DNA from 2 places in the Paenibacillus swuensis genome. Region 1 is predicted to be linked to the other one. Evidence: riboswitches for the same ligand, from Rfam matches in the RefSeq annotation. Region 1 holds a riboswitch; the other holds the start of a gene.
What was found. A riboswitch is a leader RNA that binds a small molecule or an ion and turns the genes downstream of it on or off. The one in region 1 is predicted to bind cyclic di-AMP.
Positions count from the first base shown of each region.

Region 2: linked by a shared signal. The riboswitch ahead of SY83_RS19670 (CAP domain-containing protein) and the one ahead of SY83_RS03435 (hypothetical protein) in region 1 are both predicted to bind cyclic di-AMP.

Region 1 is NZ_CP011388.1:801,307-806,533, forward strand. Features, by position in the region: gene SY83_RS03420 (carbohydrate ABC transporter permease) at 1-631, opposite strand, end outside; gene SY83_RS03425 (ABC transporter permease) at 658-1,659, opposite strand; gene SY83_RS03430 (GNAT family N-acetyltransferase) at 1,838-2,485, shown strand; gene SY83_RS03435 (hypothetical protein) at 2,490-3,599, opposite strand; cyclic di-AMP (ydaO/yuaA leader) riboswitch at 3,708-3,852, opposite strand; gene SY83_RS03440 (helix-turn-helix transcriptional regulator) at 3,884-4,741, opposite strand; gene SY83_RS03445 (phytanoyl-CoA dioxygenase family protein) at 4,880-5,227, shown strand, end outside.
Region 2 is NZ_CP011388.1:4,358,857-4,364,083, forward strand. Features, by position in the region: gene SY83_RS19660 (FUSC family protein) at 1-69, opposite strand, end outside; gene SY83_RS19665 (hypothetical protein) at 188-484, opposite strand; gene SY83_RS19670 (CAP domain-containing protein) at 624-1,271, opposite strand; cyclic di-AMP (ydaO/yuaA leader) riboswitch at 1,288-1,429, opposite strand; gene SY83_RS23390 (hypothetical protein) at 1,574-2,125, shown strand; gene SY83_RS19680 (ABC transporter ATP-binding protein) at 2,188-3,933, opposite strand; gene SY83_RS19685 (YflT domain-containing protein) at 4,113-4,691, shown strand; gene SY83_RS19690 (Ger(x)C family spore germination protein) at 4,747-5,227, opposite strand, start outside.

The DNA of each region.
Region 1 (5,227 bases):
AGAAGCTGTTCCAGTGCCCCACGGCGTAAAATAATCCTAACGTTGCGATAATCGGCATGGATAAGGGTAACAGAATGGAGAACAGCAGCTTCATCTCGCCGGCGCCGTCGATTCGGGCGGACTCGAATATTTCCTCGGGCAGCTGTTCAATAAAGCCTTTCATGACCAGCAGCAGAAAGCCGCTCACCAGACCCGGGACGATCAAGGCCCACACCGTATCCAGCAACCCCAGACTCTTCACGAGCAGGAACTGCGGGATCATGCCTCCGCTGAACAACATGGTAAACAGGATGTAGAGCAGGAAGATGTTGCGGCCGGGCAACTGCTTGCGGGCCAAGGGGTACGCTGTCGTCAGGGTAAAAATCAGATTCAGCAGCGTGCCCACCACGGTAACGAATATCGTGATTTTGTAAGCATTAATGATCTGATTGCCCACCAGCAATTCCCGATAAGCGGCCAGCGTGACATGCCGAGGAATCAGAACAATACCCCGCTGCGCCACCTCGCCCATGGAAGTGAATGAAACACTGAGGACGTAGATGAACGGCAGCAAACAGCATAAGGCCAGTAAGGTCAGCAGCAAGTAATTGACGGCGGAGGCCGCTTTCTCACTCCAAGTGGGATATTCCATAGCTTGAAGTCTCCTTTCATAAGAGGTTACCAGATCTGGCCGTCGTAGCGTTTAGCCAGACGATTGGCGCCCAGTAACAGCGCGAAGCCTATGACGGATTTAAACAATCCGACCGCGGTAGCGAGCCCGTACTGCATCTCCTGCAGACCGACACGGTATACCCAGGTGTCAATAACATCGGAGCGGTCCTGGTTGAAGATATTCGACATCATGAACACTTGATCGAAGCCGACATCGAGAATATGACTCAAACGCAGGATAAACATCAGAATGATGACGTTGCGGATGCCCGGTAAAGTAATGTGCCACAAGCGGCGCCAGCGGGAGGCTCCGTCGACTTGAGCCGCCTCATAAAGCGAAGGATCAATGCCGGCGAGCGCCGCCAGGTAGATGATGGCTCCCCAGCCGATGCCGTGCCAGATATCCGAGGATACCAGCAGGAACCGGATCCACGAGGACTCCGTAAGGAACGAAATCGGATTGTATCCGTATTCCTTAAGCAGGAGGTTAAACAGTCCCTCTCCCGGCGCCATCAGCGCGAGCATGAGCCCGTAAATGATGACCCAAGAGATGAAATGCGGCAGGTACGTAATCGTTTGAATGGAGCGCTTGAACCATTCCGCCTTCACACTGTGCAGCATGAGCGCCAAGATAATGGGGGCTGGGAAGCCGAATACGATTTTGTAAAAAGCGATAATCAGGGTGTTCGTCATAATGTCCTTAAAGTAAACGCCTTCAAAAAACCGCTGAAAGTGTTCCAGCCCAACCCATTCGCTTGCCCAGATGCCGTCGGTGAGGTTGTAATCCTTGAACGCGATAATGACGCCGCCCATGGGCACGTATTTAAAGATCGTAAAGTAAAGCAAGCCCGGGATCAGAAGCAGATAGAGCGCTTTGTAGGCCCGTAGATTTTTGAGAATTCGCCGGGCAGGGCGTTTCAATTTTATGGATGAATCCATCGATGATCGTGAGCGTTGCTGTCGGCGTTGATGAGAATGGCCGGTCGTGGTGCTTTTCGGGACCTCCATAGGGGATGGCCGCCTCCTCCCTGTTGATTTGTTTTCAGTATAAGGGCTGGAGACTCAACGATTTTCTGCTATATACGGGAGATGGTTCAAAATTTTCGGGTGGGTGGCCGGGCATAGATTTCGCCTCGGGCAAGTATGTTTAACTGTAGAGTTAATTCGGGTTGAATAGGAGGACAATATGTACGAAGCCGTATTGCCAATGCAGAAGCATCATCACCGTCTGGCGGGGGACACATTGACGGAAGCTTTCAAGGATTCGCCGATGTTTGTTCACTTATTTCCGGAGCCCGTTAAGCGCCGCAAAGTGTTAAGCATGGTCTTTCCGATCATGATCCAGATGCTCCATGCGGTCGGTACCGTTTACGTGTCTTCGGATGAAGTGGAAGGTATTATTTGTGTACGCAAAGCAGGGACCATCCGCGCCCGGAACTCGCTCCCCCTGCTTGCGCTCAAGTTGCTTGTTCGCTTACCGCGTGTATTTCTGCAGGTTTCCCCGATTCAGTTTCATATGAAAGCAAAAGAGCTGAAGGAATTATCCTCAGCTCTCGATCCTTACTATAAACATCATCGCAATTTTCTGGTCCTCGACGCGGTAGCTGTTCATCCGCGCTATCAAGGACAAGGGAAAATCAGTCCATTAATTCATTCGGCTCTGCAAGAAGCCCGGGAAAGCGGAACGTTCTGTGTGCTGCAGACCGAAACGGAGTTTAACGCTTCACTCTATGAACATTTCGGCTTTAAGCGGGTCCGGACGTTTCCATGTATTAACGGTGCTTTCAACACCTATGTGCTGCTTTATGATCCCCATGGGATCGTGCAATCGTGAAATTCTAGAGAACCCCAATCTCAGAGGATGTCTCTGAATCGGAATTTTCAGATGCGAGCGGTTCTGTTGCCGCATTGCGCTGAAGCTTCCGCCGAGCCAACTCGTCATTTTGAAGCTCATCCAGCTCCGTGGCGCCCGGAGGGCAATCGAGAATGAGGATGCCCTCTTGGTCATTCCGGGACCGATAATACTTCAAGTATGCTTTCCCTTGATTAATCGCCATAATCTCCATTTTGCCGGATCGATGATTAATGGAAAGACGTACCCCTTTGCCGGAACCTACAGTCCGATACTTGGCCTCTTCCACGATCTGATACACTTCCTCCAGCGGAAGTACAAACTCGTGATTTCCCTTGACCTGCCGGTTGACGAAGAAGTCGTAAGGGGTTACTCCCGCGCCGGACAGCTTATCTAATAATTCTGCCAGTACAACGGGATCATCATTGACACCCTTAAGAATCGGAGTTTGGTTGTTGAGAATAACCCCCGCGTCATGTAGCGCCCGGAAAGCCCGGATCGCGTCCGTTGTAAGCTCCCGCGGGTGATTTACATGATTGGAGATGTAAATTCGTTGCTCCGGCGTGGAGAAATCATGAAGCGTGTACAGAAGCTCCATATCCTCCGAAATTCGCTTCGGATTGAACGACGTCATCTTCGTGCGCAGACGAATCACATGCACATGCTTCATGTCGCGCAGACGGCTAAGCAGCTGGTGCAACCGTTCCGTGGCAGGTCTGAAGCTGTCCGCGCCCGTAATAATGACGCTGTTGATTTCCGTATTCGCTGCGATATATTTCAATCCAGGTAACGTCTCTGCTCCGCAATCCTCTGTGATACTCAATAATGCCGTGGTTCGATAAATCACCATGCAGCCCGGCGCCTGTTCCAGGCTGTATCCCTTCGCATCCATCATCCCGTATTCGGACAGGATCTCGCTAGGCGTAACTAACAGCTTGCGGATCGGGTCCTTCGGGTCTTCCCACTGAATCAGATTTACATAGTAGTCGTTTAACCTGTAACTAAACTTATCTTGAATCTTTCGGAGCTGTTCCTTGTCCGGTTCGGGAATCATCGTGTAATTGTCGAAATTTGTTATCCTTTTCACCTCAGCCATAAGGCAAGCCTCCTTCTGTTCTGGATTCGATCTATGTTCACGCGTACGGGTCGTTTCAAACGCAAAAAGACCCTTAAAACAAGGGTCTCGGAGTTCAACTAAACATTAATCAGACCCATCTACTGCTGACGAGGTTAGCTGACGGACTCGGGTAAGATGGTACCCTACATTCAGGTCATGAATGATTCGCCCCACGTAATGGTTCCCCCGCTCTTCATGATCCATCGGACCAGAGATTAAGCGTATGTTTATATTAGAACGAATGGAATAGTATGTCAATCCTGCTATAGCCCTGTTTCCGATTGTAATTTGCGGTATTCGCCCGGTGTGAAACCGGTCCACTTCTTGAACGCGCTTTGAAAATAGGTGTCACTTTGGTAGCCGACCAGATCCGCGATTCGGTCCATTCGATAGTCCGTGTGGGTGAGGTATTGCTTCGCCACATCCATTCGATAACGGATCAAATATTGAATAGGGCTGATTCCGGTCTCTTCCTTAAATCGGTGGCACAGATGATGCGGGCTTAGAAAAGTCCTTCTCGCAAGGTCTTTCAGCGTCAGCGGTTCGTGATATTGCTCTTGTATGTAACGTTTCGCTGAAGCTACCGGATCTGTCGTCTGCTTATGATCTTGTGTTTGTGCTTGATGCTTGGCGTTATCGTGATGCATCCGCCGGCAGAGTGTCCCGATAAGCGTACCCATCCACTGATTCGAAATCCACTGTGCTTCAGGCATCATTCTGTTCTGTTCTTCCCATATTTGGTCAAAATAATGCCTTACCCGCCCCTCCAAACCAGCCAGAGGAATGACCGGGGACGTCTGGGTGTCAGCCAGATGATTCGGCGGCAATCCTTGCAGCTGCAAGCCGGAAAAGCCCAGATACATCATATGGAAGCCTTCTTCCCCGCGTGAAGCTTCTTCATGCCAAGCCCCTTCCGGATAACAAATGACCGTCCGGGGACCAACCGTATACTCCAGATTGTTCAATTTAAACGTAAGCCGGCCCTCCAGGATCAGAAGCAGCTCTGAATGATCCTCATGGCGATGCAACGGAAATATGAAAGGATCGCCCGGCTGCCGCTGGATGACACCTGCATAGATGACCTTGGGTTTGGAGCGCTCTTCAATCACGGATAAGTCCATCGGAGGGTCCACCTTACTTTATATAAATCGCAATAATCCATAGGAAGATGCGCAACAATCGAAATGGTCTGCGCCTCCTTCCCATTATATGATGAGATTAGATCAGGAATCCACTCAAATAGAAGGAGCGTGTCAAGCATGACTATGATTAACGGCATTCGCAATATTGAAGAGGCGCTGACATCATTAGACGTTACGGACCACACGTTAACGGAGCAGGAAAAGAAGCAACTGGACGAGCAAGGATTCCTGTTGCTCACGGGTATTATGGAGTCTGATTGGATTCATCAGGTGCGCGAATCTTATGAAACGTTAATGCGCAGAGAAGGCCAGTCGGCGGGGATGGAGGTTCATCAGGAAACCGGTACACGGAGATTAGCCGACTTGGTAAACAAGGGAGAGGTATTCGACCGGATGTATACCCACCCGAAGGTGTTGGCGGGGGTTTATCATATTCTGAAAAGAGAATTTAATCTATCTTCCCTG
Region 2 (5,227 bases), 1.5 Mb from region 1:
CAAAGTGCTGGCATACAGGGCGAGAGCGACAGCGACTCCCGTTTTGAATACTCTTGCCCCTAACGTCACCATTGATGATCCCCTTTCCATTATATCTATAGTATGGACTAACCCACCTATTCTACATGCAAAACAGACGGAATGCAAAAAAAGAGCGCCCCCAGGGCACTCTCCGTTTAATTAGATGTTACACATGCTTCCATAGCGTACCTTCACCGCTAACGGGACAAACCGGGAAGTAGGCACCCTTCTCGAATGATCTTGTCTCTCCTGCGGAACATATATATTCGCCGGTCTCCGTCACGCGGTCTCCCGTACGATGCTCGTGCTCACTGTGTCTCCAGGTGGTTGGCGTGTCATCCGCAGGACATGCCGGGAACGTAGCTCCCGTTGAAAATTGACTTTTCACGCCGTTCTCGCTGATATAGGTGCCCGCTTCCAGAACGTGCTCTCCGGAACGGTGCAAATGAATTGTGTTTACCATATTGAACACACCCTTTAAATGGATTTGGTCCTCGACCATCTAAAAGTATTAACCACATAAATCACAAATGAAACAATTTAGCGCTGCATCTAAAGAAAAAAGACCGCCAAGGACGGTCTTTCATGATCATATTATGAAATTATCCGATAAATTCCTGTACCCACTCACCTTGATAATAGCCTACACCGATCTTCGTGAAGCCGCTGTTTAAGATGTTCGCGCGGTGTCCCGGGCTGTTCATCCAATCCGTCATCACTTGTTGTGCGCTAGTTTGACCTGTTGCAATATTTTCGCCGGCCGTGTTGTACTGAATTCCGTAAGTTTTCATCATATCAAACGGAGATCCGTACGTCGGAGAATTATGATCGAAATAACGATTGTTTTCCATGTCAACGGCTTTGTCATAAGCCATTTTCGCCAATGGCGCGTCTGAAACTAAAGGACTTAAACCCGCTTTAGCACGCTCTTGGTTCACAAGCGTAACGACTTGCTGTTCCAAAGACCCTTTGTTGGCAGACGGTTGTTGAATGTTCGTGTTCGGTTGTGTAACAGATTGTCCTGTTTGCGGTATGTTAAGCTTCATCCCCGGCCAAATAATGTCCGGATTCGTCACTTGCGGATTCGCTTGAATTAACGCGGTTAAGCTGACACCGTTCCGTTTAGCGATCAGATACATTGTATCTTGTGTTGCCACCGTATAATTCGCGTTTGCAGCCATCGCTGCGCCTGCTCCCAAAATTGGAGTTAAAGCAATAATACCTGTTAAAGCCAGTTTCTTAAAGTCCATAGACTTCATAAAATCCTTCTCCCTTCGAATTGGCCTGCGAGGTTAGCTGTCGGGTTAGGACGAAAAGAGAATGCCCCGCCGCGGAAAGATCGGCTTCACCCCAAATCCAAATACATGGGTTCCCCGTGCTTCATTAAGAGCTTCGGCCTTTATGTTGTGTTCTCGGACAAGAAACAGCTTAACATGACTTCGGAAGCGTTTCATTGGTTAAATAATGGTAATGCGAACAGGTACAAACACCCATCCGCTATAGCCCGCATATCGTATACCATGACTGACTACCGGTAAAGGAGTTATGCACAATGGTAAATTACGATTCTGAATTCTCGCAAGAACGCGGAATAGTTCCGACGCAAGAAACTCAATTCGGCACAACCGGCATCGGCGGCGGCATTATTGGCGGAGGTATATATATACCTGGCTTAGGCTGGTTTCCGGGAGGCGGCGGATTCCCAGGTCCAGGGCCAGGTCCGGGTCCAGGGCCTTTCCCTCCACCGCCGTTTCCGGGTCCGGGTCCAGGACCCGGTCCGTTTCCTCCACCGCCGTTCCCGGGGCAGAACCCCTTTGTAACTGTCGTCATCGACGGCGGTCAGGCCTATCCTTATATTCGGAATAGTTACCGCATTCGGTATTATCCCGGGTTGACTTTGTACCAAGCCCTGCAAAATACCGGCCAGGTACAATTCGGCGTAGGCGGCCGCATCCGGTCCGTATCCGGGGTCCCTATCGGAAGCAGCGTTGCTTATGAACTGCGCGTGAACGGCAGACTCATCTCCGGCAACTCCTTGTTCGTACAGTTGAACCCCAATGATCATGTATCTTTACGTTTAATTCTTGTAGGCGTACCTTATTAAGTCTCACACTGAAATAAAGCTCCCTGTCCCGAACAATCGGGACAGGGAGCTTTATTTCACACTTAATCGTTTAAGATCTGTACATTAAACAGCCTGGCATACGCTCCGTCTTTACGCATCAGCTCCTCATGCGTTCCTTGTTCCGTAATTTCACCATGTTCCACCAGTACAATCTGATCCGCATGCGTAATGGTGGACAAGCGATGAGCTACGATCAACGTGGTTCGGTCACGCGCAAGAGACTCAAGCGAAGCTTGGATCAAATGTTCGGATTCCAGATCCAAGGCGGATGTCGCTTCATCAAGCACAAGAATCCGCGGATCTTTCAGAAAGACCCGCGCTATCGCGATCCGTTGCTTCTGTCCGCCGGAAAGCTTAACGCCTTTCTCGCCGATTTCCGTATTGTACCCCTGCGGTAAGCTAAGAATGAAGTCATGAGCATTGGCCGCTTCGGCCGCCGCGTAAATTTCCTCCTCCGAGGCGCCCGGCCGGCCAAAGAGAATGTTCTCGCGCACAGAACCGCTAAACAACAGATTATCCTGCAACACCATTCCGATTTGGTTTCGAAGACTATGAATCGTGACGGATCGAATATCGTGACCATCGATGGAAATCGTTCCCTCCTGGATATCATAGAAACGCGGAAGCAAGGATATAAGCGAAGATTTTCCGCCGCCGCTCATCCCTACAAAGGCGATCGTCTGCCCTGGCTCAATTCGCAGATTGATTCCCCGAAGCACCCAATCCTCACTGGAATCGTAGCGGAATTTCACCTGTTCGAACGTAATGCCGCCTTTCACCCGCGGCAACGCCAAGGCGCCTTTAACATCCGTGATATCATAAGGCTCATGCAGCAATTCCATCACTCGGTCCAGGGAAGCAGAGGCTTGCGTTAACTCGGTTGAGGCATTTACCAGCCGGCGAAGCGGTGAATACAGCCGATCCAGGAAAGCAAAGAAGGCGACAAAAGAACCCACGGTTAAATTTCCTTGAATGACCTGGTAACCACCGTAGCTTATAACTAGCAACGGGGCTATATCCGTTAAGGTGTTAATGATCGCGTTCGTCATCGCATTCCAACGGGTCAGCGCAACCGCTCGGTCCAGAAACTGTCCGTTCTTGCGGTTAAAATGGTTCTTTTCATGCTCTTCTAGCGTAAAACTCTTGATCACAGGTATTCCATTTACCCGTTCATACAGATAACCTTGCATCTCCGCAAGCGCTTGCGACCGGGAACGCGACAGAAACCTCAGTTGTTTATAAAGCTTCTTCACAGCCAAACCGTAGAAGGGGAACACCGCGATGGATACCAATGTCAGGTCAACATCGAGCGTAAACATAAATGCGATCGCGAACGTTAACGTAAATAAGTCCAGCCAAACATTCATCATACCCGTTTCTACAATGCTCTTCGTCTGTTCAGCATCATTAATCATTCTCGAAATAATCTCGCCGACTTTACGGTTATGATAGTATCGCAGTGACAATTTCTGAATATGGTCATACAGCTTGCTGCGCAGATCATATAGGATTCGGCTGGTTGTCAGCTGTGCGTAATACTGCCGCAAATATTCGATCGGGGCGCGAATGATGACGAACAGCACGAAGGCCCCCGCCATAACGATCGCCAATTTTCTGATTTTCTCAGCAGGGGAGAGATCTCCCAACAAAAGCTCATCGACAACGTATTTCATCATAATGGGCAATGTCAGCGGGATGCCGAACTTCACCATACCAATTAGTACCGTTATAATGACCATGCCTTTATAAGGCTTTACAAAAGTAAGATAAGATTTAAAACTGGACAACTTTGGCCACACCTCCAACCTCAACTATAGACATCGTCATCAGGGAAAGCAAGAATGCAATACATATGAAATAACTTTCTAATTTTAGTGAAATCATACTATGAAGAGTTTGAGACCCGTTATTTCGGTTTAAGTAATATTTGTTCAATTCTATTCATAAACCTAGGAGGTTGAGAAAGATGAGAAAACATATTGTAGGTGCATTCAGTACTAGAGACGAGGCCATTTCGGCGATTGAGGATTTAAAGAGACTGGGTTACAATTCCGACGATATTTCCGTCGTCAGCCGTAACCAGGATCATCTAGAAACCATTACAGAAGAAACAGGTTCCAGAGTACCGGAAGGCATGGCGACAGGAGCTGCTACCGGCGGTGTCATCGGTGGGGTAGCCGGATTGCTCGCAGGCATCGGATTGCTTGCTATTCCGGGCGTCGGCCCCATTCTGGCGGCAGGACCAATCGCTGCCACGTTAACCGGCGCTGCTGTAGGCGCAGGCGCGGGTACGTTGGTGGGCGGATTAATCGGACTTGGTATTCCGGAAGACGAAGCTGAACGCTATAATGAATATGTCGATAACGACAAATTACTTGTTCTCGTTGATGTTGAACCGGAACGTCAAGCCGGAGTTTACGATATTTTCCGTACCCATGGCGCATTGAATGCGGACACCTATAACAACGGTGCGGTAGGTGATGTGAATTCCAATTATGATTCCGATCGCAAATTAACTAAAGATAACGACACGTTCATCCTGTAAATTATATTATAGTAACAGAAGCAGCACGAAACCAAGCGGTTTCGTGCTTTTTTGTTCACTCATATAACCCCTGCCCATGAATAATGGTAAACTCCACTTGAATATCGAATTCCATCTCTTTGATTTTATGGGGCCAATCCTTCGTGTCCCAGCCTTTTTGCCGAAACTTCTCACCGATGCCCAGCACATCCGTACCCTTATCGGTCGTTTCTTTAAGAAGGTTTTGGAGTTCCAACTTAATTTTAGATTCGAATTTCCTCTCAAGCTCTTGTTTATGTATTAAGGGCTTATCTTGTAGCGTATCGAACAAAGTCCCGCGCATTTTATAGTCTAGGTGCACCCGGTTGCGGCCAACCTTCACTTTTTTCTTATAATATTTAATCTCCACACTATCCGTACGTTTATTATCCGAAAATACAATGACATCCGCAGTTCGTTCCCCGACTAGAAGGTTCATGAACCGATTCTGGTCTTTACCCGTTTCCATTGCATAACGATCTCCCCTCAACACCGCCTCACCTTTGAGGAGTAATGCT